One region of the Streptomyces sp. NPDC003393 genome, then DNA from elsewhere that is predicted to be linked to it. Evidence: predicted binding sites of a transcription regulator. Region 1 holds the regulator's gene; the other holds the start of a gene.

Region 1 (3,406 bases):
TGTCCTTGGTCAGGGCGACGACGGGCACCAGCTGCGCGGGGATGCCCTTCCGGCCGGCGTTGTCGACCCGGTCGCGGGTCAGGGCGTCGAACTGGATGTCCTTGCCCTGGACCTTGGCGATGGCGATCTCGGCGGCGTTCTCCGCCTCCGTCGGGTAGGACTTGTACACGCTCATGTACTGCTCGCCGGTCAGGATGCGCTGCACGGCGTCGAGTTCGGCGTCCTGGCCGGTGACCGGGGGCAGCTTGGTGACGCCGGCGTCCTTGAGGGCCTTGATGACGCCGCCCGCGAGACCGTCGTTGGCGGAGTAGACGCCGGCGATGTTGTCCTTGCCGATCTGGCTGATCGCCTTGGCCATGTTGGCCTGGGCGATCTCCGGCTTCCACTTCGTGGTGTCGTAGGACTTGGCGATCGTCACCTTGCCGTTCAGCTGGTTGAGGGCGCCCTGCTTGAACTGCTTGGCGTTCGGGTCGGTCAGCGAGCCGTTCATCATGACGATCTTGTCGGAGCTGTCCGCCTTGGAGCCCAGCGCCTCCAGCAGCGAGCGGCCCTGCACCTCGCCGACCAGCTCGTTGTCGAAGGAGATGTACGCGTCGATCGGGCCCTCGGCGAGCCGGTCGTAAGCGATGACCGGGATGCCGGCGTCCTTGGCCTTCTTCACCATGGGGGCGATGGCGTGGGAGTCGACGGCGTCGAGCAGGATGACGTCGACCTTCTCGTCGATCATCCGCTGCATCTGGTCGGCCTGCTTGGAGGGGTTCGCCCCGGCGTTGGCGTAGTCGACGACGCCCTGCTTCTTGGTCAGCTCGGCGACCTTGCTCCTGATGATGGGTGCGTCGAACTTGTCGTAGCGCGTGTTGGCGGTCTCCGGCAGCAGCAGACCCACCTTCACATCGTCGCCCTTGGTCGGGCTCGCGTCGGCGCTGCTCCCCGAACCACCGAGCGCCCCGCAGGCGGCGAGCGAGAAGGTCAGCGTGGGCGCGGCCACGGCTATGGCGATACGACGCATCGAGGTGCTCACTTCTGGTGCCTTCCGGACGAGGACGCAGCATTGCGACCCAGGTGACTGAAAAGCCAACGCGGAGGCGACCACCGCCGTCAAGCGGAACCACTTAACGAGATGACAACACCACGCTCCGCTTCCTGCGTGAAGAGCCTGCGAAGCCTCACCGAACCCTCTCCAAACGCCCTTTACGGACCCTCCACTCAACGAAGATTCATCGACCGGTAAAGATCCGTCCAATCGGCCGAGTGCGCGAACGGAACGCACAACCGACCGAGCGAACTCGGCCATGCACCGGTCGTGCGGGGCCGTCCCCGGACACGGCGAACGCCGATGGGCGGTCAGGTTCCCGTCGACGGCGGCACTCCCGGAGGGCAGCCGTGCCCCGGCACGGCGAGGGGCCGGGAGACTGTCCGCCTCCCGGCCCCTGAATCCGCGTGTGTGCGCCCCGCGTACGCCGCCCGGGCCGTCAGTCCGACTGCTGCCGCTTGGGCCGCCAGACGACCAGCGCGCTGGTCTGCTGGACCTCCTGGTAGGGGACCAGGTCGCGGCGGTAGGAGGCGTGGACGGCGGCCTCACGCTGGCGCATCGTGGCAGCGGCGCCCTCCACGGCCGCCTGCAGTTCCGCCACCCGTGACTGCAACGCGGCGACCTGGTTCTCCAGTTCGATGATCCGCTTGATGCCCGCCAGGTTGATGCCCTCGTCCTGCGACAACTGCTGCACCTGGCGGAGCAGTTCGATGTCGCGGGCCGAGTAGCGGCGGCCCCGTCCGGCGGTGCGGTCCGGGGACACCAGGCCCAGCCTGTCGTACTGACGGAGGGTCTGCGGGTGCAGTCCGGACAGCTGAGCGGCCACGGAGATGACGTACACCGGTGTGTCTTCCGTCAGTTCGTACGGGTTGCGACGGCGGCCGTCCATCTCCCTCATGCTCCCTTCGCGGCCTCGAACAGCTCCGCCCGCGGGTCCTCGCCCGCGGTCGCCTCGCGATACGCCTCCAGCGCGTCACGAGCCTTCCCCGACAGGTCCTTGGGAACACGCACCTCGACGGTGACCAGCAGGTCCCCGCGGGTGCCGTCCTTGCGGACCGCGCCCTTGCCACGGGCCCGCATCGTGCGGCCGTTCGGCGTGCCCGGGGGCAGCTTCAGCGTCACCGGCGGTCCGCCGAGCGTCGGCACCCGCACCTCGCCGCCGAGCGCCGCCTCGTCGAACGTGACCGGCACGGTGACGGTGAGGTTGTCGCCCTTGCGCCCGAAGACCGGGTGCTCGCCGACGTGCACCACGACGTACAGGTCGCCGGCCGGCCCGCCGCGCTCGCCCGGTGCGCCCTTGCCGCGCAGCCGGATGCGCTGCCCGTCGTTGACGCCGGCCGGGATGCGGACCTGCATCGTCCGGGACGACTTGGCACGTCCCGAGCCGTGGCAGACCTCGCAGGGGTTCTCCGCGATCAGGCCGCGGCCCTTGCAGTCCGGGCACGGGTCGGTCAGCGAGAAGCCGCCGCCCGAGCCGCGCGCCACCTGCCCGGTCCCGACGCACGTCGGGCACACCCGCGGTGTGCCGTTCTTGTCGCCGGTGCCCGAACACGCCTTGCACGGCTGCTGGCTGGACATCCGCAGCGGCACCGTGGCGCCCTCGATGGCCTCCGTGAAGCTCAGCGTGACCTCGGACTCGATGTCCTGGCCGCGCCGCGGCTGCGTGCGCGTCCCGGCGCCCGCGCCGCCCCGGTTGAACAGGCCCCCGAAGACGTCACCGATTCCGCCGCCGAAGCCGCCCCCGCCCTGGGCGCCCCCACCGAAGAGGTCGCCCAGGTCGAAGTTGAAGGAGCCGCCGCTCGCCCCCGGCCCGGGGCGGAAGCCGCCGTTGCCGAACAGGGAGCGGGCCTCGTCGTACTCCTTGCGCTTCTTGGGGTCACCGAGCACGTCGTTCGCCTCGGAGATCTCCTTGAAGCGCTCCTCGGCCTTGGCGTTGCCCTTGTTGGCGTCCGGGTGGAACTCGCGGGCGAGCTTCCGGTACGCCTTCTTGATCTCGGCCTCGGTGGCGTCCTTGGGGACGCCGAGGACCTTGTAGTAGTCCTTCTCGATGAAGTCCTTGGTGCTCATCCCCGACGTCCCTCCTTTCCTGCGTCGTCACTCACCACGCCCGGGGCGACCACGGCACCCGCGGGTGCCGTGGTGCCTATGGCGCCTTCGCCGTCAGCCCTCCTCGGGGCCACCGCTGTCCTTGCCCTCGCCGGCGTCGCCGGCCTCACCCTGCGCGTCGCCCTTGGCCGTGCCGGACTCCTCGGCCGGCTTGACCGTCTGGGCGCCCGGCTGCGGCTCGGCCACCGCCACCCGCGCGGGGCGGATGGTGCGCTCGCCGATGCGGTACCCGGGTTGCAGGATCGCCACGCACGTCGTCTCGGTGAC
Region 2 (3,406 bases), on a different contig from region 1:
CGAGGGCGGCCCGCTCCACGCGGCGCAGCAGCACGTGCACGCGCGCCGCCAGCTCCCGCATCGAGAACGGCTTGGTCATGTAGTCGTCGGCGCCGACGCCGAGGCCGACCAGCATGTCGGTCTCGTCGTCCCGCGCGGTGAGCATCAGGACCGGCACGGGCCGCTGGGCCTGCACACGGCGGCAGACCTCCAGGCCGTCGAAGCCGGGCAGCATGATGTCGAGGATCAGCAGGTCGGGCTGCCAGGCCTCGGCGGTGTCGACCGCGGACGGGCCGTCGCCCGCCGTCTGCACGAGGAATCCCTCGGCGCGCAGGCGGGTGGCGATGGCGTCCAGGATGGTCTGGTCGTCTTCAACCACCAGGACCCGGCGCTGTGCGCCCGGTCCGGCCGACGTCGCGTTGTGGGAGGTGTGTGTCTGCTCCATCGCCCGCCCCTGAGAGGTGTGCTTCCGGAATCCGTGGGGTGATTCCTTGACTGCGCATGGTTGCGATTGACGCTTGAATGATCGGCGTCAGGGAAGCAGCGTACGGGGAGTCACCGCGGCTTTGCTATCCAGGGCGGACGGCCAGGTGCACGACGTCCGGAACTCCCCGGGCAACGGGGATCTCTTCGGTGCGCACCTGTTGGAACCCGACATTCCACAAGGTTCCTTCAAATTCCGGAGACGGCCTGGCCGACCACACCGCGAGCACCCCGCCGGGCGTCAACGCCCTTGCGCAGCTTGCCAGTCCGGGGGGTGTGTACAGCCCGCCGTTGCCCTCCGTGACCGTCCAGTCGGGGCCGTTGTCGATGTCCAGGCACAACGCGTCGAAAGTGGTGGATGTCTCATTGACGTAAGAGAGCAGATCGGCCTCGACGATCTCGGTGCGCGGGTCGGCGAGCGCCGCCGCCGTGAGCTCGGCGAGGGGACCGGAGCGGTGCCAGTCGATGATCGCCGGCTCGCGCTCGACCGCCGTGATCCGTCCCCAGCGCGGGTCGGCGGCGGCGTGCGCGAGCGAGAAGCCCACGCCCAGGCCGCCGATCAGCACGTGCGGGTGCGCCCTGCCGTCCAGCGCGGCGAGGGCGGCGTCGACCAGCAGCCGCTCCGAACGGCCGTCGGAGGTGTCCATCAGGAAGCAGCCGTTGGCGATGATCTGAAGCAGCTCGCCGTGCCGGCGCAGCGCGACCTCGCCATAGGGGCCCTCGCGACGGTCCAGCACCACAGGAGTCTCGTACGAGGCGGTCATGGGGCCATCCTGCCCGAACCGCGCCGCCTGGCCACATGATTTAGGGGTGACGCACGGGCTCCGGGGAGACAGTGGCGGGCTCCCCGGGTTCCGCTTCCACGGGGGAGCCGGGGTCTCGCCGTCCAGCGGCCGCCGACGCCACGCGCTGGGCTCGCCGCACGACCGTGCGCGGCCTGCGTCCCCGGCGGCGGCTGCCCGGCCTCGCTTCCCTCGGCGCGACCTGGCCTTTCTCGTCCCCGCGCAAGTGATCGCTCAGAGCGAACAGGCCCCTGGGAACATTCGAGCCCCCTCGTGCATTGAGTCGACGTAACTCAACTTGACTGCCGAAGGGGAGATCATGGCTGCTGAGTCCGCAGCGTTCACACCGCTCGCCCTGCCTGTGCTGCCGCTAGACGACGAGGTCGTGCTGCCCGGGATGGTGGTCCCGCTGGATCTGAGCGACAGCGAGGTACGGGCCGCGGTGGAGGCCGCTCAGGCCGCTGCCCGGTCGGAGCCCGGGAAGCCCAGAGTGCTGCTGGTGCCGCGCATCGAGGGCACGTACGCGAAGACCGGCGTGCTGGGCACGGTCGAGCAGGTCGGCCGGCTGGCCGACGGCGACCCGGGCGCCCTGATCCGTGGCCGCGGCCGCGTGCGGATCGGCGCCGGGACCACCGGACCGGGTGCCGCGCTGTGGGTCGAGGGCGCGCGGATCGACGAGAGCGTGCCGGACCCGCTGCCCGGCCAGGTCGCGGAACTCGTCAAGGAGTACAAGGCCCTGGCCACCGCCTGGCTGCGCAAGCGTGGCGCCTGGCAGGTCGTGGACCGGGTGCAGGCCATCGAGGACGTGTCCGCGCTCGCCGACAACTCCGGCTACTCGCCCTTCCTGACCATCGAACAGAAGGTCGAGCTGCTGGAGACCGCCGACCCGGTGGCCCGGCTGAAGATCGCCACCCAGCAGTTGCGCGACCACCTCGCCGAACAGGATGTGGCCGAGACCATCGCCAAGGACGTCCAGGAGGGCGTCGACAAGCAGCAGCGCGAGTTCCTGCTCCGCCGTCAGCTCGAGGCCGTCCGCAAGGAGCTGCGCGAGCTCAACGGCGAGAAGGACGGCGAGGAGTCCGACGACTACCGGGCCCGCGTCGAGGCCGCCGACCTGCCCGAGAAGGTGCGCGAGGCCGCCCTCAAGGAGGTCGACAAGCTGGAGCGGGCCTCCGACGCCTCCCCCGAGGGCTCCTGGATCCGCACCTGGCTGGACACCGTCCTGGAGATGCCCTGGAACGAGCGGACCGAGGACGCCTACGACATCCAGGGCGCCAAGGCGGTCCTGGACGCCGAGCACTCGGGCCTGGAGGACGTCAAGGAACGGATCACCGAGTACCTGGCGGTGCGCAAGCGCCGCGGCGACCGTGGCCTGGGCGTGATCGGCGGGCGGCGCGGCGGTGCCGTCCTGGCGCTCGTCGGACCGCCCGGGGTCGGCAAGACCTCGCTCGGCGAGTCCGTGGCGCACGCCATGGGACGCAAGTTCGTCCGGGTCGCCCTGGGCGGCGTCCGCGACGAGGCCGAGGTCCGCGGCCACCGTCGTACGTACGTCGGCGCGCTGCCCGGCCGGATCGTGCGCGCCGTCAAGGAGGCCGGGTCGATGAACCCGGTGGTCCTGCTGGACGAGATCGACAAGGTCGGCTCCGACTTCCGCGGCGACCCGGCCGCGGCCCTGCTCGAAGTGCTGGACCCGGCGCAGAACCACACCTTCCGCGACCACTACCTGGAGGTCGAACTCGACCTGTCGGACGTCGTCTTCCTGGCCACCGCCAACGTCCTGGAGGCCATCCCGGAGGCGCTGGCGGACCGGATGGAGATCGTCCGCCTGGACGGGTACACCGAGGACGAGAAGGTCGTCATCGCGCGCGACCACCTGCTCCCGCGCCAGCTGGAGCGGGCCGGCCTGGACCCGACCGAGGTCACGATCGACGAGGGTGCGCTGCGCAGGCTGGCCGGCGAGTACACCCGCGAGGCGGGCGTGCGCACCCTGGAGCGGGCCATCGCGCGGCTGCTGCGCAAGGTGGCGGCCCAGCACGAACTGGGGGAGCGGGACCTGCCGTTCGCCGTCACCGAGGCGGATCTGCGCGACCTCATCGGCCGTCCGCACCACGTGCCCGAGTCCGCTCAGGACCCGGCCGAGCGCCGTACGGCCGTCCCCGGGG

The links. Region 1 encodes HspR, which represses chaperone genes until heat shock. Its sites were predicted from a motif close to TTGAGNNNNNNNNNCTCAA; they were not measured.
Region 2: the regulator HspR is predicted to act here: its motif matches at 1,523-1,541, upstream of lon (endopeptidase La).

What each region holds. Positions count from the first base shown of each region.
Region 1 covers NZ_JBSFRB010000007.1:34,855-38,260, reverse strand. Annotated here, with positions in the region: gene ACWDUZ_RS09570 (sugar ABC transporter substrate-binding protein) at 1-1,009, opposite strand, end outside; gene ACWDUZ_RS09565 (heat shock protein transcriptional repressor HspR) at 1,473-1,922, opposite strand; gene dnaJ (molecular chaperone DnaJ) at 1,928-3,100, opposite strand; gene grpE (nucleotide exchange factor GrpE) at 3,194-3,406, opposite strand, start outside.
Region 2 covers NZ_JBSFRB010000016.1:109,403-112,808, forward strand. Annotated here, with positions in the region: gene ACWDUZ_RS18040 (response regulator transcription factor) at 1-424, opposite strand, end outside; gene ACWDUZ_RS18045 (spermine/spermidine synthase domain-containing protein) at 549-1,226, opposite strand; gene lon (endopeptidase La) at 1,564-3,406, shown strand, end outside.